3 regions of the Stenotrophomonas sp. 220_Sma genome follow, and region 2 is predicted to be linked to each of the others. Evidence: predicted binding sites of a transcription regulator. Region 2 holds the regulator's gene; each other region holds the start of a gene.

Region 1 (7,541 bases), 760 kb from region 2:
GAATGCGTGTCGTCGATCAGGTTGCGGTCGTGGATGCGGTTGGAATAGTCCAGCGCAACGTAGTAGGCCAGGATCGTGTTGAACGTGAGCAGGCCCAGCATCGGCAACGCCAGGAAGGCGAGCAGGCGCCGACGCAGGCTGGGTGGTCCACTGATCACGGGGCGCTGTCGTCCTGCGCGTCTTCCAGCATGTAGCCCAGCCCGCGCACGGTGCGGATGCCCATGCCGCCGGGCTGCAGCTTGCGGCGCAGGCGGTGCAGGGCGATGTCCAGGCCGTTGTCTGTGAGGTCCTGGCCCCAGTCGCACAGCGCCTCCACCAGTTGCGCGCGCGACACGATGCGCTCGGCGCGTACCGCCAGTGCCGACAGCAGGCCGAACTCGCGCGCGGTCAGTTCCAGCGACTGGTCGTCGATCCACACCCGGTGCCCGGCCAGATCGATACGCAGGCGGCCGATGCGCAGGTCCGGGTTGCCATTGCTGGTGACCCGCCGCAGCTGCGCACGCACGCGTGCTTCGAACTCGTCCAGCGCGAACGGCTTGACCAGGTAGTCATCGGCGCCCAGGTCGAGCACGCGCACGCGCTCGGCCAGGCCGTCGCGGGCGGTCACCACCAGCACCGCCAGGCCATCGCCGCGCTGACGCAGGCGCTGCAGCACATCGCGGCCATCCAGCTGAGGCAGGCCCAGGTCCAGCACCAGCAATGCGTACTGGGTCGAGCCCAGTGCCGCGTCGGCGTGCGCGCCGTTGTCGACGTGGTCAACCACGTGCCCCTGCCGGCGCAGCGAGGCGCACAGGCCGGAGGCGATATCCGGGTCGTCTTCAGCAATCAGAACGCGCATGCGCGGGGGCTCCTGTAACGGTCAGGCCCACCGGATGGACGGGGTGGGCCTCTCTCGGCTGCCGAGGGTAGCCGCAAACCGGGTGAAGGTGGAGCGCGCCGCCGCCGCCCGGTGCCGTCGCGCTGTCCCTTCATTCAGTCCTGCAGGCCCGGCTCACCCGGCGCCAACGGCACCCGCGAGCCGTCCAGCAGGCCACGGCTGAGCCTGCCATCCTCGATGAACAGCAGTTCGCCGTTCTCGCCGTTCTTGATGCTGCTGTCGATGGCGATCACGCGGTCGCCATGGAAGCTGCTGACGTGTGGCATCGAGGTGTGGCCGACCACGATGCGTTTGAGCTGCAGGCGGTCGAGTACGGTCTGCACCCCCGCGGTGTCGAGGCGGCCATCGAAGTAGCCGCGGTACCAGATCGGGCTGGTCTTGCCGTCATACAGCGGTGCGGTGGCCGGGTCGGCCTTTACTTCGGCCTTTGGCAGGCCCAGTGACGCCTGGTAGGCCGCATTGGTGCGCGCCGGGTCCAGCGCCAGCTGCACTGCCTCGGGCGAAATACCGCCGTGCAGGAACAGGGTGTCGCCGATCTTCAGCAGCACCGGGCGGGTGCGCAGCCACTGCCCGATCACCGAATCGGCACCGTACAGCTGCGGGTAGCTGCGGCCGAGCAGCTGCGCGCTGCGCAGGTACTTCGGGTTGACGTAGCGCAGGTCGTCGTACAGCACCATGGTTTCGTGGTTGCCGAGCACGAAGTGCACCGCGCCGCCGGCGGCGGCCGCCTGCTGCTGCAGGCCATACAGCAGCCAGAAGGCCTCGGTCACCTGCGGGCCGCGGTCGAACACATCGCCGGCGATGACCAGCGTGTCCTTGCCCAGCGCCCAGCGATCCTGGGCATCGATGACCTGGTGGGCGCGCAGCAGGCGCACCAGCAACCCGTACTGGCCATGGATGTCGGACAGCGCAACGATGCGCGGCACGGCCGGCAGCACGGAAACCGAAGGCGCATTCGGGGCAGCCACGTGCACCGTGTGCTCGTAGCCGCAGCGCGGGGCGATGTCGGTACCTGCGGCCTGCGTGGCAAGCGTGTGCGACTCGACCTTGTCGTCGCAGATCCACTTGGCCTGCAGCTGGTCGCCCTGGCGGAACACATAGGGGCCATCGGCCTGCACGTGGTCGGCGGGCGCGGCAACCTCGCGGGCCTGCGTGGTTGCTGTGGCGCAGGCCAGCAGCGGCAACAGCAGGGCGGTCAGCAGGGAAGGGCGATCACGCGACATCGGCGGCATCCAGTGGCGGAAAGACCCGATGCTAACCGGCGCGGGTGTTCGTCGGTGTGCGCGAATGGGCGGATCAGGTGTCGCGCCCGCCGTCCCTGAGCTTGCGCACGCGGGTGGCGGTGGGCTGAAGTGGCTGGCCGTCGCGCCCGCGCGGCTGCATGTAGGGCAGCGGCCGCCGCGTCGCCGATTCGATCAGCTGTGAATGGGCTTCACCGGCCTCGAAGCGATGGCGTTCACCCCATTGGCGCAGCGCGACCAGCAGCGGGAACAGTTCCTGGCCAGCGGCGGTGAGCACGTATTCCTGGTAGGCCGATCCATCGGAGGCCGGCTGCAGCTGCAGGACGCCGGCCTCTACCAGCCGGCGCAGGCGGTCGCTGAGGATGTTGCGGGCCGCGCCGAGGCTGCGCTGGAAATCACCGAAACGGGTGACGCCATCGAAGGCATCACGGATGACCAGCAGCGCCCAACGATCACCGAGCAGATCGGTGCTGCGGGCGACGGGGCAGGGGCTGTCGGCGTGCATGGTGGACCTCTCTGATGTGGTTGCAGTTTAAAACCAATGGCAGTAGCCTGCATCAAGTTTCAAATTGCAACCACATCATGAGTGCCATATCGCTTCCCCGCCCGCTGCTGGTCCTGCTCGCGGTTGCCGCAGGTGCCAGCGTTGCCAACGTCTATTACGCGCAGCCGCTGCTGGATCAGCTTGCACGCGCCTTTGCGCTGGACCGGGCCGTGGCTGGCGCGGTGCTGGCTGCTACCCAGGCCGGTAGCGTGCTGGCGTTGCTTGGCCTGCTGCCGCTGGCGGACCGTGGTGACCGGCGACGCCTGCTGCGGCTGCAGTTGATCGCATTGGTGCTGGCGCTGCTGTGGCTGGCAGCGTCACGCACGGCGGGCTGGCTGTTGTCGGGCATGCTGCTGGCCGGCTTGCTGGGCACGGCGCTGACCCAGGGCCTGATCGCCTATACCGCCATGCTGGCACCGCCCGAGCAGCGCGGTCGCGTGGTCGGTGTGGTGCAGGGCGGCGTGTTCATCGGCCTGCTGCTGGCGCGCGTGGTGTCCGGTACGGTGGCGGCGGCCTTTGGCTGGCAGATGGTCTACCTGTTGTCAGCGATGGTGATGGCGGGGTTGGCGGCGCTGCTGTGGCGGCGCCTGCCCGCAGTACCGGTGCCGTCGGTTCCCCCACGCTGGCGCGAGCTGCTGGGCTCGATGCTGGGCATGCTGCGCCGCGATCGAACGCTGCGCGAGCGTGGGCCGCTGGCACTGCTGCTGTTTGCCGGCCTCAATGTGTTCTGGGCGGCGGCACCCTTGCCGCTCTCGGCGCCACCGCTGCATTGGTCGACCGCCGCCATCGGTGCACTGGGCCTGGCCGGGGTGATCGGTGCGCTGCTGGCGGCGCGGGTAGGGCACTGGATGGACCGTGGTTTCGCGCATCCGGTCAGCGTCGGTGCGCTGTTGTTGATGCTGGTTGCGTGGTGGCCCTTGCTGGGCCTGCCGCAGTCGCTGTCGTTGCTGCTGTTGGGCGTGATTGTGCTCGACCTGGGTGGGCAGGCACTGCACGTATCTAACCAGGCATTGCTGCTGCGCGCGCCGGCTGAACAGCATGGACGCCTGGTGGCTTTGTACATGCTGTTCTATGCGGTGGGCAGTGGTGCCGGTGCAGCGGCCGGGCCCTGGATGCAGGCGCGCCATGGCTGGCCGGCGGTATGCCTGTTGGGGGCGGGCATCGCGTTGCTGGCACTGCTCTGGTGGGCAGCGTGGCGGGTGGTGGCGGTGAAAGCAGCGGCCGGCGGCCGTATCGGTAGTGCCGGCTGTCAGTAGAGTCGACTGTCAGTCGACTGCTCTTCGCCCTGCGTGCGAAAAACCCCGCGGTGCGCGCGATAGTCGACCCGCGGTCGACTCTACCTGTCCTGCCGTCATCGCTGCAGTGCGCGCCGTCCCGGGGCTTCCTGCAGGTCCGCACTGGCCACCACCACGCGGTTGCGGCCGCTGCGCTTGGCCTCGTACATTGCCGCGTCGGCACGGGCCATCAGCCGCTCGTAGTCCGGATGGCCGTCGTGGCCGGCCACGCCGATGCTGGCGGTCAGTGCCAGCACCTGGCCGTTGGCCAGTGCCACCGGCGACTGTGCGATCTGCCGCCGCAGGCTCTCGGCGATCACGGTCGCCTGCGATTCGCTGGCAGCCACCAGTACCACCACGAATTCTTCGCCGCCATAGCGGAACAGGTAGTCGCTGCCGCGCGTGAGCTGGCCGAGCAGGCCGGCGACGTGCTGCAACGCGCGGTCGCCGGCATCGTGGCCGTGGCCGTCGTTGATTGCCTTGAAGTGATCCAGGTCGAGCAGCAGCAGCGAGAATGGTGTGCGGTTGCGTGTGGCCAGCTCGATTTCCCGGCGCAGCACGGTGGGCAGGAAGCGACGGTTGAGCAGGTTGGTCAGCGCGTCGCTGCCGGCATCCAGTTCGCCGATGCGCTCGAACAGCAGTGTCATCAGGGTGCGGATGGCGGCCAGGTCCTCGCGGATGGCCGGCAGCACCGCCAGTCGCTGCGCCGGAGCATCGCCGCTCGCGCGCTGCAGGTGGCCATCAATGCGGGCCATCAACTGGCCCACCTGCTGCGTTTCGCTGCTTTCGCCGAAGCTGGGGATGCCCTTGTGGGTGAACCACAGGCCGAACTCCGAGGTGGCCAGGCTGGCGTTGTCGCTGGCCTGCACGTGGCCGGCCAACGCGTAGAGCAGGGCGTTTTCCCAGTCCAGCAGCAGTGCGCGCTGGCGCTCGCGTTCGGTACCGACGTTCTGTACCAGCGAGAACAGCCGGTAGGCGGCGTCGGCACGGGTGGAGCGCTCGCGCGCGTGGGTGTAGGCCAGGGTCATGCCTTCCATGGCGATATCCATGATCGCGCTGAGGCAGTCGATGGCGGCGAATGCGGTGTCGCTGTCAGGCGCATCGTCGCGCAGGCGCACGAACAGTTCGTGCTTGAGCACGCGCGCACCGCGGGTAACCAGGTCGACCGGAATGCCGACGCGGGCGTGCACGTCGCCGATGATCCGCTGCGAGGCCACGGTGTTGGCGATGCCGCTGGCATCAGTGGTCAGCAGCTGCGCCAGCCAGCGCTGCATGGCCGGCTGCAGGCGCTGCTTGACCTGGTCGTGGGACAGGAAACGGCGCGCACGGGTGTCCTGCAGCAGTACTTCGTAAAAGCGCTGGGCCAGCGCGGGTGGGGCATCGGTAGCAGCGGCCTTGAGCAGCGCGGTGGCGGCAGGGCCGGCCTGCAGCAGGCACTGCTGCCAAGCCTCGGCCAGCGGCTGGCTGGCATCGTCCAATTGGGGTGGTTCCACGTCGATCTCTGACTGCGTACGGCAAACCACGGGTATCGGCCGCGGCGGCATACGGTTGATGGCGGGTTAGCCGGCCAGTTTACGCGCGGTGCAGGGTTGTACGGTGCGCAAACCACATCGGCGCCGCTGCGGCAATGAGTGAACGCATTTGAGAATCAATCGCATTGATGGGGGAATGCGCGCACGGAACGGGCTGCAGGTGCCTGCTGCAGGACTGCTCCGCCTCCCCCTCGTCGTTGCCTCAAGCCCTTTGCCAGAGGCCCCGTAGCCCTGCCAGAAGGTCCTGATCATGTCCCCTGCCGTTGTCCTTTCGCCGCGCCCGCTGGCGCTTGCCGTTGCCGCCCTGCTGGCCGGCAGCGCTCTGACCGCCCACGCCGAAACCGACGCCACCGATATCGACACGGTGCACGTCACCGCCTCGCAGATCGCGCGCCAGGCCCTGGGTACCTCGACCATCACCGCAGAGGACATCGCCAGGCGCCCGCCGGCCAACGACATCGCCGAGCTGCTGCGGACCATGCCCGGCGTCAACCTGACCGGCAACAGTGCGTCGGGCCAGTACGGCAACAACCGCCAGATCGATCTGCGTGGCATGGGCCCGGAAAACACCCTGATCCTGGTCGACGGCAAGCGCATCGGTGCGCGTGATGCCGTGCGCATGGGCCGCAGCGGTGAGCGCAATACCCGCGGCGATACCAACTGGGTGCCGGCGGAAATGATCGAGCGCATCGAAGTGCTGCGCGGCCCTGCAGCGGCACGTTATGGCTCGGGTGCTTCCGGTGGCGTGGTCAACATCATCACCAAGCGCCCGACCGGCGACCTGACCGGCGCGGTCGACCTGTATGGCCTGGTGCCCGAGCACAGCGCCGAAGGCGGCAGCGAGCGCGTCGGACTGCAGCTGAGCGGGCCGATGACCGACACCCTGTCGTTCCGCCTGTACGGCAATCTCAACAAGACCGACGCCGATTCGCTGGAACTCAACCGTGACTTCGCGGCGAATCCGAACGCGGTGCCGCCGGCCGGTCGCGAGGGCGTCAAGAACCGCGATGTCAACGCGCTGCTGCGCTGGGACGTGACCGCCAACCAGGTGGTCGAATTCGAAGCCGGCACCAGTCGCCAGGGCAACATCTATGCTGGCGACCGCGCGGTCAGCACCACCGGTACCTCGACACCGATCGATCTGGGGGCGTTGGCCGAGCAGCAGGCCGAGACCAACCGCATGTACCGCAACACCGGCGCGATCACCCATCGCGGCCGCTGGGGTGATGTGACCTCGCGGGTAACGGCTGCAGTGGAGGCGGTGAACAACTCACGCATCAACGAAGGCCTGGCCGGTGGCCCGGAGGGCAGCTTCAACGGCACCGACTGGTCGACCTCGCGCCTGCGCAACTACCAGCTGGACGGCGAAGTCAGTTTCCCGACCACGCTGGGTGGTGCCGAGAACATCTGGACGCTGGGCTTTGAATACCTGGACAGCCGCCTGACCGACCCGTACTCGATGAGCCAGTCCAGCAGCAGCGGCGGCGGCATCCCGGGGCTGTCGGCCGATCGCGCACGCGGCAAGTCCGACGCGCAGACCACCGCCGTGTTCGTGGAAGACAACATCTACCTGGGCGAGCGCTGGATCGTCACCCCGGGCCTGCGCTTCGACCACCACAGCCAGTTCGGCAACAACACCAGCCCCAGCCTCAACGCGCAGTTCCGCATCAACAGCGACTGGGTGGTGAAGGGCGGTATCGCCCGTGCATTCAAGGCGCCGAACCTGTACCAGTCGAATCCGGACTATCTGTATTACACCCGGGGCAATGGCTGCCCGAATGCACTGCCGAGCCTGGGCGCCGGCTGCTACATGCGCGGCAACTCGGACCTGAAGGCGGAAACCAGCCTGAACAAGGAACTGGGTATCGAGTGGGCACCGCAGAGCGGCTGGCAAGCGTCGTTGACCTACTTCCACAACGACTACAAGGACAAGATCCAGGCCGGGTACAACCAGATCGGGCTGACCGCCGACACCAAGGGCCGCATCTTCCGCTGGGAGAACGCACCCAAGGCGATCGTGCAGGGTCTGGAAGGCAACCTGGTGGTCCCGCTGCTGGGCGAGCAGGGCAACCG
Region 2 (7,541 bases):
ACCAGCGAGGCCAGGGCGAGAAAGAGTCCAATGAGGCTGAGTCTATCCATGGTTCCGGTATCGGCGTGTATGAATGGGACTTGAGACACCGGTAGATCGCGTACAGACGGTAGTCACAGTTTTCGGGGCGCCGGGCATGGCCCGGCGGGGGTCATCGCAGCCCGTCCACGTCCAGGATCAGCGCCATGCGACCATCGCCGATCAAGGTTGCACCGGCATAACCGCGCAGGCCGCGCAGCGCTTTCGGCAGCGGCTTGATGACCACTTCCTCACGCCCGCGTACCTGGTCCACGACCAGCCCGAAGCGCGCTTCGCCAGCCTGCAGCACCACGATGGTCAGCAGCGGCGAGGCGGCCGGCGTCACATCCAGCCACTGGCGCAGATCGACCAGCGGCAGCGTGTGCGAGCGGCGGTCGAGCACGGCACGGCCATCGAACCAGCCCAGCGAGGTGCGCGGCGCGTGCAGCACTTCCATCACGCGGGCCAGCGGCAGCGCATAGACGTCCTCGCCGGCCTGCACCAGCAGGGTCGGCAGGATCGCCAGGGTCAGCGGCACGCGGATCAGGAAGCGGCTGCCACGGCCCAGTTCCGACTGGATCTGGATCTGGCCGCTCAGTTCGCGGATGCGTGACTGCACCACGTCCATGCCGACGCCACGACCGGAGATGTCGGTGACCTGCTGCTTGGTCGAGAAGCCGGGCAGGAACACCAGGTGCAGGCACTCCTCGCTGCTCAGGCGCGCGGCGGCTTCCGGATCGATCAGGCCCTTCTCGCGCGCCTTGGCGCGCAGCTTTTCCGGGTCGATGCCGGCGCCATCGTCCTGTACCTCGATGCTGACGTAGTCGCCTTCCTGCTGTGCCGACAGGCGCACATGGCCCATCCGTGGCTTGCCCTGTGCCTCGCGCAGGTCGGGCATTTCCACGCCATGGTCGATGGCGTTGCGGACCAGGTGCACCAGCGGGTCGGCCAGCGCTTCGACCAGGTTGCGGTCGAGCTCGGTCTCGGCGCCGATCAGTTCCAGGTCCACTTCCTTCTTCAGCGAGCGGGCGACGTCGCGGGCAACCTTGGGGAAGCGCGAGAACACCTTGCCCACCGGCTGCATGCGGGTGCGCATCACTGCCGACTGCAGGCGGGCGGTGGCGATATCCAGAGTGGACACGGCCCGGTCCAGCTCTTCATCGCGCAGGCGTGCACGCAGGGTCTTGAGCCGATTGCGTGACAGCACCAGTTCGCCGATCAGGTTGACGATCGCGTCCAGGCGCTTGGTGTCCACGCGCACGGTATGTTCGGCCTCGGCCAGCGGCTTGGCGGCCGGCTTCGCCGCCGGTGCCGGTGCGGCGACCGGGCGCGGCGCTGCGATCGGTGCCGGTGCCACCACGGCCGCAGGCTTGGTGCCCGGTGCCGCGCCACCGTGCAACTGGTCGAGCAGGGCTTCGAACTCGTCTTCGCTGATCAGTCCGTCGTCGGCCTTCTTCGCTGGCGCGACCGCGGTCGGCGCGTTGCCACCATGCAGCTGGTCGAGCAGAGCCTCGAATTCGTCGTCGGTGATCAGGTCGCTGTCACCCGCGGTGGGTGCTGCGGCGGCGGCGGGTGCAGCCACGGCACCGCCGTGCACGTCGAACTGTGCGATCAGGTCCGGCGGCGCATAGCCCGGCTCGGTGCCGGAGGAAACCGCGTCCAGCATCGACTGCAGGTAGTCCAGCGATTGCTGGGCCGCGTCGAAGTGGTGGGCCTGCAGCACGGCCTGGCCGGCACGTGCGGCGCCCAGCGCCTCTTCAGCGGCATGGCACAGCTCGACCATGGCGGTGACGCCGAGGAAGCCGGCGCCGCCCTTGAGCGTGTGGTAGCCGCGGAACACCGCGTTGAGCTGGTCGCTGTCCTGCGGTGCCTGCTCCAGCGACACCAGCTGTTCGCCGAGGCGATCCAGGATTTCCTGTGCCTCGATGATGAAATCGGCAGTGATGTCGTCGGATACCGCGCTCATGCTTACAGCCCCAGATCCGACAACAGGTCGTCGGCGTCGTTCTGCGAGACCGCGTGGCGGTCCAGTCCCTTCAGTGCCGGCCCGGCCAGTTCCGGGTCGGTGCGATGCTGTTCCGGTGGCAGGCCGAGCGCGCCGAAGCCTTCGTGCACGCGGCGGACGATGCCGACCACGCGACGGATGATCTGCCCGGTCAGGTCCTGGTAGCTCTGGGTCAGGGCGATCTCGGTCAGGTTGTGGCGGATGCGCTCGAGCTGCGCGTCCTGGCCCGGCTGCAGGCCTTCGGCGCGCAGCTGTTCGGTCAGGCTGCGGCATTCCTCGGCCAGGTCCAGGGTGCGGTGCGTGGCCTGTTCGGTCATCGCCACCACGTGGTCCAGTCGCGCGCAGGCGTCGTCCAGTTCGCCGGCTTCGCTCGGCACGGTCGGCAGTTCGCCCAGCGCCTGTCCCAGCTCGCGGGCCAGCCGCGAGAGGCCGCTCATCATCGGCTGCGTGCGCAGCGCGACCAGCCCGTCGATGCGCTGCCGCCAGGCGGCCTCGTCACCGGATTCGAGCGCGTCCAGGGCCTCCTGCAGGCGCAGGGCGAGGGCGTTCTTGTCGACCGTGGTATCCATCAGGCGCTGGCCGCCAGGCGTTCGAAGATCTTGCCGAGCTTCTCTTCCAGCGTCTGCGCGGTGAACGGCTTGATGATGTAGCCGTTCACGCCGCTCTGGGCGGCTTCGATGATCTGCTCGCGCTTGGCTTCTGCCGTGACCATCAGCACCGGCAGGGTCTTCAGCTTGGCATCGGCACGGATGGCCTTGAGCAGCTCGATGCCGGTCATCACCGGCATGTTCCAGTCGGTGACCACGAAATCGAACGGCTGGCTCTGCAGCAGCGACAGCGCGGCATGCCCGTCCTCGGCTTCGGCGGTATTGGTGAAGCCCAGATCGCCCAGCAGGTTCTTGACGATTCGACGCATGGTCGAGAAGTCGTCGACGATCAGGATGCGCATGTTCTTGTTCAAAGCAGAATTCCTTTGTTGTTCATTCCGGACGGCCGGGGGCAGCCGCCTCGGGGATGTTCATTCTTCGAGGCCTGCGTCGGCAGCCTCGAACAGCTTCAGCCGGCCACGCAGGCGCAGTACCGCCTGGCCGTGGATCTGGCAGACCCGCGACTCGCTCACGCCGAGCACCGCGCCGATCTCCTTCAGGTTCAGTTCCTGCTCGTAGTACAGCGAGAGCACCAGTTGTTCGCGCTCGGGCAGGTGGCCGATGGCCTTGCCCAGCTCGCGACCGAACTCGCCGCGCTCCAGTACCTGCTGCGGGGTCGGCCCGCCCTGGGCGACGGTGTCCAGCTCGCCCTGGTCCTCGATGCGCGATTCCAGGCTCAGCACCTGGCCACGTGCAGCGTCTTCCATCAGCCGCAGGTACTCAGGCAGCGGCATCTCCATCGCGGCGGCCACTTCAGTGGCGCTGGCGGCACGGCCACTGCTCTGTTCCAGGCGGCGGATGGTGGCGGCGGCATCACGTGCACGGCGGTGCACCGAGCGCGGGACCCAGTCACCACGGCGGATCTCGTCGATCATCGAACCACGGATGCGGATCGAGGCGTAGGTCTCGAAAGAAGCACCCTGGTCGGCGTCATAGCTGCGCGAGGCTTCGATCAGTCCCATCATGCCGGCCTGGATCAGGTCGTCGACCTCGACGCTGGCTGGCAGGCGCGCGGCCAGGTGGTGGGCGATGCGCCGCACCAGGTCCGAATGCTGGGCGATGACTTCGTTCGCCGCCGAGCGCTGCACTTCCCTGTACTGGGCTGCGCCTTTCATGCCGTCACCCCACGCTGCTTGAGGATGCGTTCGAGGAAGAACTCGACGCCGCCACGCGGTTCGGTCGGCGCCTGCCAGCGCGCGGTACGGCGCGCGATCTCGGTGATCGCCAGCGCCGCCGGGCTGGACGGATAGGCCTTCACCACCGGCTGCTGGCGCTGCACCGACAGGCGCAGCCAATCGTCCTGCGGCACGCAGCCCAGGTAGTTCAGCGAGACATCGGCAAGGAACTTCTCGCAGACGCGGGTCAGCTTCTCGTACAGCACGCGGCCCTCGTTGGGGTCGCGCACCATGTTGGCCACCACCTGGATGCGGTCCACGCCACGCTCGCGCGACAGCACCTTGATCAGTGCGTAGGCGTCGGTGATCGAGGCCGGCTCGTCACAGACCACCACCACGGTGTCCTGTGCGGCCTGGCAGAAGGTCAGCACGCCATCGGTGATGCCCGCGGCAGTGTCCACCACCATGATGTCCAGCTCGCGCTCCAGCTCGGAGAACACGTTGACCAGGCCAACGTGCTCAGCCGGGGCCAGCTCGGCCATGTGGCGGCGGCCGGACGCGGCCGGGACCACCAGCACGCCGTTCGGGCCTTCGACGATGACGTCATCCAGCGTGCAGCGGCCGGCGACCAGGTCGGCCAGCGTAAAGGTGGGGTTCAGGCCCAGGATCACGTCGATGTTGGCCAGGCCGAGGTCGGCGTCCAGCAGCAGCGTGCGCTTGCCCATGCCGGCCAGCGCCACGGCCAGGTTGGCCGACACATTCGTCTTGCCCACGCCGCCCTTGCCGCCAGTGACCGCAATGGTGCGCACAGGGCCGAGCGGCTCGCTGCGGGTGGCCGACAGCGGGAAGGTCTTGGTCAGCTTGGCGTACTCACGCGACGGCATGGTTCAACTCCGGGTTGCAGGGCATATCGGCCGCGCGGCGCAAATCTTCAAGGCGAAGTACAAGATTGGCTGCACTGGCCCGGTGCAGGTCCTCCGGGACGTCCTGGCCATCGGTCACCCAGGTGATCGGCAGGGCATGATCCACGGCCACCGACAGGGCATTGCCGAAGCGGCCGGTCTCGTCCAGCTTGCTCAGTACCAGGCCCTGCAGGTTGGCGGCGCCGAAGCGGCGGACCACCTCGTCCATGTCGCCGAAGCTGGTGTTGGCCGGCAGCACCAGCAGGGTGCGGACCTGGCGCGCGGCACGCAGCCACTGCAGCTGGGCGGCCAGTGCGCGGTCGCGCGGGCCCAGGCCGGCGGTGTCGATCAGCACCAGCTTGTAGTCCTTCAGGCGTTCCAGCAGCTGGTCCAGGTCGGTGCCGCTGTTGGCCTCATGCACCGCGATGCCGAGCTGGCGGCCGTAGCCGTACAGCTGCTCGCGGGCACCGATGCGGGTGGTGTCGGTGGTGACCAGGGCCACGTCACGCGGCGCGTGCTTCTCGGCGAAGCGCGAGGCCAGCTTGGCGATGGTGGTGGTCTTGCCGGCGCCGGTCGGTCCGACCAGTGCGATCACGCCACCTTCTTCCAGCGGGTCGACCGGGGCGATCGGCAGCTTGCGCGAAATCAGCCCCAGCATCAGGCCGCGGCCTCGATGGGCCTCGGTCTCCAGCGGGATCTGCATGGCCACGTCGCGGGCCAGGCCGGCATCGAAGCCATACTCGTCCATCAGGTCCAGCGCGGTGGCGCGCACCGGGCAGCCGCGCAGGCGCTCGTCGGTGAAGCGGTTCATCTCGCGCTCGATCACATGGCGCATGCCGGCCACTTCCTGGCGCAGCTGGCGGATCTCGGCGTCGTCCTGGGCCACCAGGGTCAGTGCCGGGGCTGGGGCCAGCACGGGGGCAGCGCCGGTTTCGTCGCTGGCTTCGACCGGTGCCGGTTCGCTGGCGACGATCCCGGGTTGCGCTTCGGTCACGGCAGCGGTCGGCAGCGGCGGCGGCTGCACGGCCGACGCCGCGCTTTCGTGATGCGTCTCGTGTGGCGGGTCGATCTGGAAGCGGGCGCGGTTGGCCGGTGCGGCGGTGCTGGGCGCCGGTGCGACGATGGCTTCGGCGAACGGAGCGAAGATCTGATCCGGCAGCGCCGGTTCGTTGACGGCGGCGCGTGCCAGGGTGGCGGCGAAGCCGGTGCTGCCGCGGGTCGGCACGATCTCGTCGGCGCTGTCCAGGGTGCGGCCGGTGGCGCCGACCGCAGCGCGGGCGAGGGCAGCCACGGCCGAGGTGGTTGCGGCGACCGGTTCCGGTGCCGGGGTATTGCTGCGGCGGCGGGTGACCGCGGCGATCACCGCGTCGGCGGCGGTGCGCGGCTTCGGCGCCGGCGGCGGAGCGATGTCACGACGCGAGGCTTCCAGTGCACGCTGCACGGCGCTCTCGTCGTAGTTGGCGGCGGCGACGATCTCGATGCCTTCCTCGATCCGGCGGTTGGACAGGATCACGGCGTCAGGACCATGTTCCTTGCGCACCAGGTTCATGGCCGAGCGCATGTCGGCGGCGACGAATCGTTTGATTTTCATGCTGTGGTCACGGGACGAAGACGGCGGGGTGGCGGTCGGAGAACTCGGGTGGTCGGTGGTCTGCACGGTGCGGGTTCCCCTTGGTATCTGTCTGTTGCGTTGGTTCGAAAGTGGTGTCTGTTTTCTGGCGCATCGGAGGGCGGCGTCAGCTGATCGTTCCGACCAGCTTCAGGCGCTTGTCCTCCGGCACCTCGCTGTAGGCCAGGACCGACAGCGACGGAACGCTGTGGCGGACCAGGCGGGCCAGCGCGGCACGCACCGGGCCAGGTACCAGCACGACCGCGGGCTCGTTGCGGGCTTCCTGCTTGCTGACACATTCGGCCAGGCTCTGGTGCAGTCGCTCAGCGAGTCCGGGTTCCAGCGCGGCGCCGTTGCCCTGCGTGGACTCCTGCAAGACACGTTCCAATTGTGGGTTGAGCGTGAACACCGGCAGCTCCGCCGACATTCCGGCGATCTCCTGCACGATGAAACGACCCAGTGCGGTGCGCACCGCGGCGGTCAGCATCGCCGGGTCCTGGCTGCTCGGTGCGTGTTCGACCAGTGCTTCGGCGATCTTGCGCAGCTGGCGGATCGGAATGCGCTCGATCAGCAGGTTCTGCAACACGCGCACCACCGCCGACAGCGGCAGCGCCTTCGGCGTCAGATCTTCGACGAGCTTGGGTGCGCTCTTGGCCAGGTTGGCCAGCAGGTGCTGCACTTCCTCGTGGCCGAGCAGCTCGGGCGCGTGTTCGCGGATCAGGTGCGACAGATGGGTGGCCACCACGGTGGCTGGATCGACCACGGTATAGCCCAGCGTTTCAGCCTGGGCACGCTGGTGCGGTTGGATCCAGGTCGCGTCCAGGCCGAACGCGGGGTCCTTGCCGGCGATGCCTTCCAGTGCGCCAAGGGCGCTGCCCGGGTCCAGCGCCAGTTCGCGGTCGGGGTGGATCTCGGCGGTGGCCACCGGTACGCCGTGCACCAGCACGCGGTAGCCGTTGGCCGGCAGTTCCAGGTTGTCGCGGATGTGCACCGAGGGGATCAGGAAACCGACGTCCTGGGTCAACTTGCGCCGCACGCCCTTGATGCGTGCCATCAGTTCGCCGCCCTGGCTGCTGTCCACCAGCGGAATCAGCCGGTAGCCGACCTCCAGGCCCAGCGGATCGACCGGGCGCAGTTCGTCCCAGCTCAGTTCGGCAGTCGGAGCCGGCGCGGCCGGGCGGCCGAGTGCGTTGAGCGCGGCAGCGTCATTGCCTGCGGCTGCCGGATCGGTGGCCGCGGCCTTGC
Region 3 (7,541 bases), 2.1 Mb from region 2:
ATGCCCTGCAGGGTGCGCGCGGGCATCGCGCCGTCGAAGTAGAACGGTGGATAGGGCTCCAGCCCCAGCACGCCGATACGTGCCGTGTGCAGGCCACATTGCTGCAGCCAGCGGCCAACCTCCAGACCGGATTTTCCAACCCACAGCTGTTCGGGTGCGATCCACTGCAGGTCGCCGCGCAGGCAGGCCTGCAGGTGGTCGGCAATCATCAGCGAGGCAAAGGTGAACACCCGTGGCGGCTGGTCGCCGACGAACACCACGATCGAGCCGGGCCGGTCATTGGTGAAGTAGCAGTCCGGCGAGAACCCGGCCGGTGCGGCGGCTTCCCTGTCGCCATGCACAACCAGGGCATCGAGGCGTTCACTGGCCATTAGGTCGCGGGCCAGGGCCCAGCGGCGGTCGCGTTCCATCAGGCTGAGCGGTGCGGGCGGCGTGCGCATGAGGAGTATTCCAGGGGAAGGAGCGCGCAGGCTCGATCACGCAGTTGAATGAATCAACCGCTTGAATCGGCATTGCACGTGCGCTGCTGCGGGGGCAGCTGAAGTCGGCGATTGCGCAGCGTTGTCGATGATCTTGATGGGGCCACCGTTGCTGTTGATAGGATGCGCAACAACGCCACTCGCCTGGCCACGACAGGGACGTAGAACATGAACAGGATTGGATTGATCGCAGTGCTGGCCTGTACCGCTCCGGTCCATGCAGCCAGCCCCCTGTTGTCCGGCAGCTTCGTCCACGTTGGCTACTCGGGCAGCGACGAACAACTGCCGGCTGCGCAGTTGCCGCTGTTCCTGGATGAACTGCAGGACCTGGGCAACGACACGATCATCCTCGGTCAGGTGCGTGCCACCCGTGCCGGCGTCGGCTGCGCCAGCGGCGTGCAGGATTTCGAATGGATTGCCGGCTTTCCCGGCAAGCTCGGCACCGTGCTCGATGCGGCGGCCGCGCGCGGCATGAAGGTCGTGGGCGGCACCACCTACAGCTCGGGGCAGTGCGCCACCTTCTGGCAGGGGCAGAACGCAACGGCCGTGGCACAGGATGCGGCGCAGTCGCTGGCCCAGCTGGGCCAACAGTACGGATCGCATCCGGCGTTCGCTGGCTGGTACATCACCGACGAGCCAGCACAGGTGCCGGCTGATCGCGCGCCGTTCTACCGTGCGATCGTGACGGCGCTCAAAGGCAGTACACCCGCGCGGCCGGTGATGGTGGCCCCCTACCTGGCGTCATCCAGCGTGGATCCGGCCAGCGTGGGCCGGGCTGCTGCACAGTTCCGTACGGCCACCGGCGTGGATGTGCAGATCTGGCAGGACGGCATCGGCGCCGCCTCGCATGCACGCCTGTTCCAGTGGGATCGCCCGGGTCATTCCACCGAGGCGTATTACGAGGCGCTGTCGGCGGCGCTGGGGGCCAGCGGCCTGTGGGCCGACATCGAACTGTTCAACCATGGCAGTCCCTTGTTCCTGGAAACCGGCAACGGATTGTCCGGTGCCTATCGCTCCGCGTCGGTGCAGCGCATCAACCAGCAGTTGTGGAGCGCGCGTTCGGCCGGCAAGCGCGTTGCCTGGCTCAACCAGTACCACATGTCCGAGGTGGTCGGCCCCGGCCAGGGCTATGCCGAATCTCCGCGGTTGATGAACACCTATCGCGGGCTGTATGGGCTCGGCGCGTCCTACCTCGTCGATCCGGTGCAGACCACGTACAGCTACAGCGTGGCACCGGATGCGAACTATCCGGACAGCAGTGGCCACGAGCTGTTCGATCGTCGGGTGGGGGATCCGCGCAACCCGATGGATGCAGGCTGGGTAGGCGTGCATGGCAACGCCAGCATCACCATCGACCTGGGCCAGCGCCGGCGGGTGGACTGGATCGGCCTGCATACGATGACCCGCCCGGCGTGGGGCATCGTCACGCCGACAGCTGTGGAGGTGATGTGTGCCGAGCCGGGCGCCGCTGCGGTGAAGATCGGTGTGCTGTCGGCGCCATTCACCCAGGCCGGACTGAGCGGTTCGACCGAAGAGGAATACGTGCTGGGCAACGCCGCGCCGCTGGCCGCGCAGTGCCGCACGCTGGAGCTGCGGTTGGCCAATGGCAGCTGGACGTTCCTCAGCGAAATCGAGATGGCGGCCGAGCAGTAAGCGCCTCAGCGTTGGGGCGTGCCGCGCAGTCGCTGCGCGAACGGCCGCTGTTCAAGTGCCTGCAGTGCGTCGCGCAGCACCTGCTCCAATGACTGTCCAAGATCGGCATCGAGGCTGCGCGCCGCGCGTACCGTGGCCTGCCACTGCGCCTGCAGCGCCGGCAACGCCTGCAGCGCGCGCGGGCTCAGCTGCAGGATGCGCTCGCGGCTGTCTTCACCGACCGCAGCGTGCAGCCAGCCGTCGCGCACCATTGCTGAAACCGTCTGGCTGAGCGCCGAATGGCTGAGCCCGCAGGCCAGTGCGAGATCCTTGATGCGGCAGGGTCCCTGCGCCATCAGCGTGCGCAGCACCGGGGTGTAGCGCGGCCGGTAGTCCAGTTTCAGGTCGCGGTAGGCCTGCTCGACCGCCGGGTCCAGCTGGTCGAGCAGGGCCCGCAGCAGTGTTCCCAGGGTGGCATGTTGGAGATCCATGGTGGCGATGATATATAAGCACTTACATATCATCAACATGGGGTGCGGTCATGGCGGTTTCGTGGATCCTGGGCGCGCTGCTGGCGGCGTCCTGCCCGGCCCAGGACGCGGTGCTGCAGGCGGCGGCCACGGCGATACAGGCGCAGTACCTGGACGTGGCCGAAGGCGCGCACATTGCCGAGGCCGTGCGCGGCTGGTCCACCCAGCAGCGCTATGTGGACAGCTGCGCGGACCCCAAGGCGTTCAGCGCACGCTTGAACCAGGATCTGGACGTGTTCGATGGCCACTTCCATGTCGAGCGGGTGGATGCCCGCGCCGGCCAGGATGACTGGCTGATGGCCTGGCGCGCGGATGCGCGCAGCAATGGTGCGGGCGTGCGCGAGGTGCGGGTGCTGGAAGGCAACATCGGTTACCTGCGCCTGAGCACCTTCTATCCGCTCGATCTGGCCCGGCCGAAGCTGGCCGCGGCCTTCACCCTGCTGGCCGACACCGACGGCCTGGTGCTGGACCTGCGCCAGAACGGTGGTGGCGATGACGGCAGTGCGGACCTGCTGGTGCGGACCCTGCTGGCGGCGGAGATCACCCAGGTGCAGTCACTGCAACGCCGTGGCCAGCGCAGTCCGGTACCGTTGCCACCGGCGAGCCTGGGGCTGTACCTGAAGCCGCTGGTGGTGCTGATCGACCGCCGCACCGGGTCGGCCGCCGAATTCGTCGCGTACTCGCTGCAGGCGCAGGGGCGGGCACGTGTCGTTGGTAGTCGAAGTGGCGGCGCGGCACATATGTTCGATGATCCTGTGCTGCTGCCGGATGGCTATCAGATCAGCATTCCCGACCGGCAGCCGATCAACCTCCGTACCGGAACCAACTGGGAACGCACCGGCGTCACGCCTGATGCAGCAGGCGGTGACGATCCGCTGTTCGTCGCCCGCCAGCTGCTGGCCCGATCGGTATCGCCAGAATGAACGCACAATTGCAACCACGCCCTATCGCAGACGACATGCAGCGTGCCTAGAATCGATGCATCCCGGTAGTTCCCGGGCGCTTCGAGTGAATGGACTCAATGAAGATTCTGTTGACCGGCAGTTCCGGGCGGATCGGGCGTGCGATCTTCGGCGCGCTGGCGGCGGCCCACGAAGTGGTGGGGCTGGATCGCAGCCCATTCGCCACCACCCGCATCATTGCCGATGTCACCGATCGTCAGGCCGTGATGCGGGCAGTGCAGGGCGTCGACGCGGTGATCCATACCGCCGCCCTGCACGCACCCCATGTCGGCCTGGTGCCGGATGCGGTATTCCAGCAGATCAATGTGGAGGCGACCGCACACCTGTTGCAGGCTGCCCGCGAGGCCGGTGCACGCCGCTTCGTGCTGACCAGCACCACGGCGCTGTATGGCCATGCGGTGGTGGCGGGCGGTTGCCGCTGGATCGATGAAGATACCGAGCCGCTGCCACGCACCATCTACCATCGCAGCAAGCTGCAGGCCGAGGCGTTGGCTGAAGCCGCTGCGGCGCCGGGCTTCAGCGTGCGCGTGCTGCGCATGGCCCGCTGTTTCCCCGAGCCACCGGAGCGGATGGCGATGTTCCGCCTGCACCGCGGCATCGACGCGCGCGACGTGGCCAGCGCACATGCCGCGCTGCTGCACGATGAGGGCGCTGCCTTCGCACGCTACGTTGCCTGCGCACCGACGCCGTTCCTGCGCGAGGATTGCCTGGAACTGGCGACCCAGCCGCGCAGGGTGCTGGCCCGCCGCGCCCCGCAGTTGCTGGCCGAGTTCGAGCGCCGTGGCTGGCCGCTGCCGCTGAGCATTGACCGCGTCTACGACAGTGCACTGATGCGCCGCACATTGGGCTGGCAGCCGCGCTTCGGCCCGGACGACGTGCTGCAGCAGTACGCGGTTGGCAGTATCGAGGTGCTGCCGCGGGCGGAATGGATCAAGGACCGCGTGGCCGAATAGGGCGGCAGCGGGGCGGGTTCCTGACCCGACCCTGAGCAGGTTCAGGAATGTGCAGATGGACCGCCTCAACCTCGTTCGCAGGCGGCCGCTAACCCGGTGCGCTTCCAGCGCCGGGCGTGTCCCGGCGGCCGGTGGCCTGCGCGACGGATCGCGCACCTGCGCGGTGCCCTCGCGGTGCCGGTCGTCCTGAACTGCCTTGCGGACCCTTCCATGCCTTCTCCCCGTTCCGCCGCTGCCCGCCGCCCGGGCAGCATCGCCCACAAGCTGATGCTGGGCACCGCTGCGATCGCGCTGCTGTGCTTCGGCCTGACTGCGTTCCTGATCTACCGCCAGGCCAGCGCCAGCCTGATCGACGCCTCGCGCCAGACCATGGCCAGCGAAGCCACCGCCGAAGCCCGCCAGGTCGCGGCCGATCTGGGCACCGCCTTTGCCAGCAACGACGCCATGGTCGAGGCCGTGCTCGCCCAGCGCGCGCGCGGCGATGTTCCGGACCGTGCCAGCCTGGCTGCCGTGCTGGGCGAGCAGCTGCGCACCCACCCCGAGTGGCTGGGCAAGAGCACCATGTGGGAGGCCGACGCCTTCGATGGCAAGGATGCCGAGTTCGTCAACACCGAAGCGCACGATGCCACCGGTCGTTACATGAGCTACTGGGCCTGGCACGACGGCAGGCCGCAGCAGTCGACGATGACCGACTACACCGAGACGGCCAGTGGCTCCGGTGACTGGTACATGGTGCCCAGCCGCGACAAGCTGGCGAAGGTAAGCGAGCCCTACGCCTACGACATCGGTGGCCAGCAGGTGCTGATGAGCACGCTGAGCACGCCGATCATCGAAAACGGCCGGTTCCTCGGTGTATTCACTGTGGACTTCTCGCTGGCTGCCCTGCAGAAGCACCTGGCCACGCTGAAGCCGATGGGCGCCGGGCGCGTCGAACTGCTCTCGCCCAATGGCGTGGTGCTGGCCTCGGCCAATGCCGCCGAAATCGGCAAGCCACGTGGCGACGCATTGACCCGCAGCATGCTGGCAGACATCGCCGCCGACCGCCGGTTCGAAGCCTTCACTCCGGATGCCGCCGGCAACGTGCGCGTATACGTGCCGCTGCGTGTGGGCGATGCGCCGCAGCGCTTTGCACTGGGTGTGGTGATGCCGCACGCGGTGATCGTGGCCGAGGCGCGCCAGCTGCTGTGGCTGACCCTGCTGGTTGGTGTGGTGGCCGCGCTGACGCTGAGTGCCGGTGTCTATGTGCTGCTGCGCCGGTTGGCGATCCGCCCACTGGCCGAAGCCGTGCGCGTGGCCGGCGACGTCGCCGCGGGCAAGCTGGACAGCACCCTGCCGGCACGCAGCAACGACGAAGTGGGCCGCCTGCTGGACGCGATGCAGGGCATGCGGGGGCAGCTGCAGTCGGTGATGGCGGCGCAGGCGGAAATGGCGCGTCGCCATGACGCCGGTGAAATCAGCTACCGCATGGACGCCTCGGCGTTCCCGGGTGAGTACGGCCGGATGGTGGCTGACAGCAACCAGCTGGTGGCCTCCAGCAACGCCGTCACCCAGCGCCTGGTCGACGTGATGCAGCGCTATGCGGTGGGTGACCTGAGCGTGGACATGGAAGCGCTGCCGGGCGAGAAGGCGGTGTTCACCGCTGCAATGGCCACTACCAAGAGCAACCTGGCGGCGATCAACGATCAGATCCAGCAGCTGGCCGCTGCCGCCGCCGCCGGCGATTTTGCGGTGCGCGGCGACACGCTGCGTTTCGACCACGACTTCCGCCGCATGGTGGAAACCCTCAACACCATGATGCAGGTCAGCGACCACAACCTGGCCGAGCTGTCGACGCTGCTGCGCGCGATTGCCGCAGGCGACCTCAGCGCGCGCATGCAGGGCGACTTCCACGGCGTGTTCGCGGTGATGCGCGACGATGCCAACAGCACCGTGCAGCAGCTGACCCAGATCGTTGGCCAGATCCAGCAGTCGGCGGCCAGCATCCGCCTGGCGGCGGGTGAGATTGCCGCCGGCAACAGTGACCTGTCGCGCCGCACCGAGCAGCAGGCGGCGAACCTGGAAGAGACCGCGGCCTCGATGGAAGAGCTGACCTCCACGGTGCGCCAGAATGCCGACCACGCGCTGCAGGCCAACACCCTGGCCGGCTCCGCAGCGGGCGTGGCCAGCGAAGGCGGGCAGGTGGTCAGCCAGGTGGTGCAGACCATGGAACAGATCGAGGCCTCCTCGCAGCGCATTGCCGAGATCATTTCGGTAATCGATGGCATCGCGTTCCAGACCAACATCCTGGCGTTGAACGCGGCGGTGGAAGCGGCGCGTGCCGGCGAACAGGGCCGCGGATTCGCCGTGGTCGCCAGCGAAGTGCGTGCGCTGGCCCAGCGCTCGGCAGGCGCGGCCAAGGAGATCAAGGAGCTGATCGACGCCTCGGTGGCGCAGGTCGGTGCCGGTGCGCAGCTGGTGCACGGCGCGGGCCGCACCATGCAGGAAATCGTCGGCCAGGTCGGCCGAGTGAACGAGATCATGGCCGAGATCTCGGCAGCCTCGCGCGAGCAGTCGGCGGGCATCGAGCAGGTCAACCAGACCGTGGTGCAGATGGACGAGACCACCCAGCAGAACGCCGCACTGGTGGAAGAGGCCAGTGCCGCCGCGCGTGCGATGGAAGAACAGGCCGAGCAGCTGGCGGTGGCGGTCTCGCGCTTCCGCCTGCAGGCCGAGCCGGTGGCTACGGTCCGCCGCGCGGCCTGATCCTGTTGCGCGCACATGAAGACGCCCGGCCAAGGCCGGGCGTCTTCATTTCTGCTTGATGCTATGCCAGGCCGGAGTGCGGCGGCAGCATCGCGTCAGAACATGCCTTCGAAGGGATTCCAGCTGGCTTTGCCCTTCACCTGCTCCAGGTAGTAGCTGTAGTTGGTGCTGGCGGCAACCAGGAAGTTCATGGCGATGAACAGCGGGCGCGCGATGATGTCCGGCAGGAACAGGGACACGATG

Evidence for each region. The regulator FliA, encoded in region 2, starts transcription of late flagellar genes. The targets are predictions, from matches to a motif close to TAAAGTTTNNCNNNCNNNGGCCGATAA.
Region 1: the regulator FliA is predicted to act here: its motif matches at 5,462-5,488, upstream of ACZLIB_RS06835 (GGDEF domain-containing protein).
Region 3: the regulator FliA is predicted to act here: its motif matches at 4,622-4,648, upstream of ACZLIB_RS20145 (methyl-accepting chemotaxis protein).

Annotation. Positions count from the first base shown of each region.
Region 1 is NZ_CM151348.1:1,432,443-1,439,983, forward strand. It holds gene ACZLIB_RS06810 (sensor histidine kinase) at 1-158, opposite strand, end outside; gene ACZLIB_RS06815 (response regulator) at 155-838, opposite strand; gene ACZLIB_RS06820 (metallophosphoesterase) at 973-2,100, opposite strand; gene ACZLIB_RS06825 (winged helix-turn-helix transcriptional regulator) at 2,174-2,623, opposite strand; gene ACZLIB_RS06830 (MFS transporter) at 2,701-3,918, shown strand; gene ACZLIB_RS06835 (GGDEF domain-containing protein) at 4,014-5,429, opposite strand; gene ACZLIB_RS06840 (TonB-dependent siderophore receptor) at 5,719-7,541, shown strand, end outside.
Region 2 is NZ_CM151348.1:2,197,324-2,204,864, forward strand. It holds gene ACZLIB_RS10320 (flagellar motor protein) at 1-50, opposite strand, end outside; gene ACZLIB_RS10325 (chemotaxis protein CheA) at 152-1,984, opposite strand; gene ACZLIB_RS10330 (protein phosphatase CheZ) at 1,987-2,592, opposite strand; gene cheY (chemotaxis response regulator CheY) at 2,592-2,984, opposite strand; gene ACZLIB_RS10340 (RNA polymerase sigma factor FliA) at 3,042-3,785, opposite strand; gene ACZLIB_RS10345 (MinD/ParA family ATP-binding protein) at 3,782-4,669, opposite strand; gene flhF (flagellar biosynthesis GTPase FlhF) at 4,656-6,278, opposite strand; gene flhA (flagellar biosynthesis protein FlhA) at 6,424-7,541, opposite strand, start outside.
Region 3 is NZ_CM151348.1:4,319,741-4,327,281, reverse strand. It holds gene ACZLIB_RS20170 (M24 family metallopeptidase) at 1-440, opposite strand, end outside; gene ACZLIB_RS20165 (DUF4434 domain-containing protein) at 648-2,132, shown strand; gene ACZLIB_RS20160 (MarR family winged helix-turn-helix transcriptional regulator) at 2,138-2,602, opposite strand; gene ACZLIB_RS20155 (S41 family peptidase) at 2,653-3,564, shown strand; gene ACZLIB_RS20150 (NAD-dependent epimerase/dehydratase family protein) at 3,663-4,556, shown strand; gene ACZLIB_RS20145 (methyl-accepting chemotaxis protein) at 4,767-7,298, shown strand; gene ACZLIB_RS20140 (DUF2628 domain-containing protein) at 7,394-7,541, opposite strand, start outside.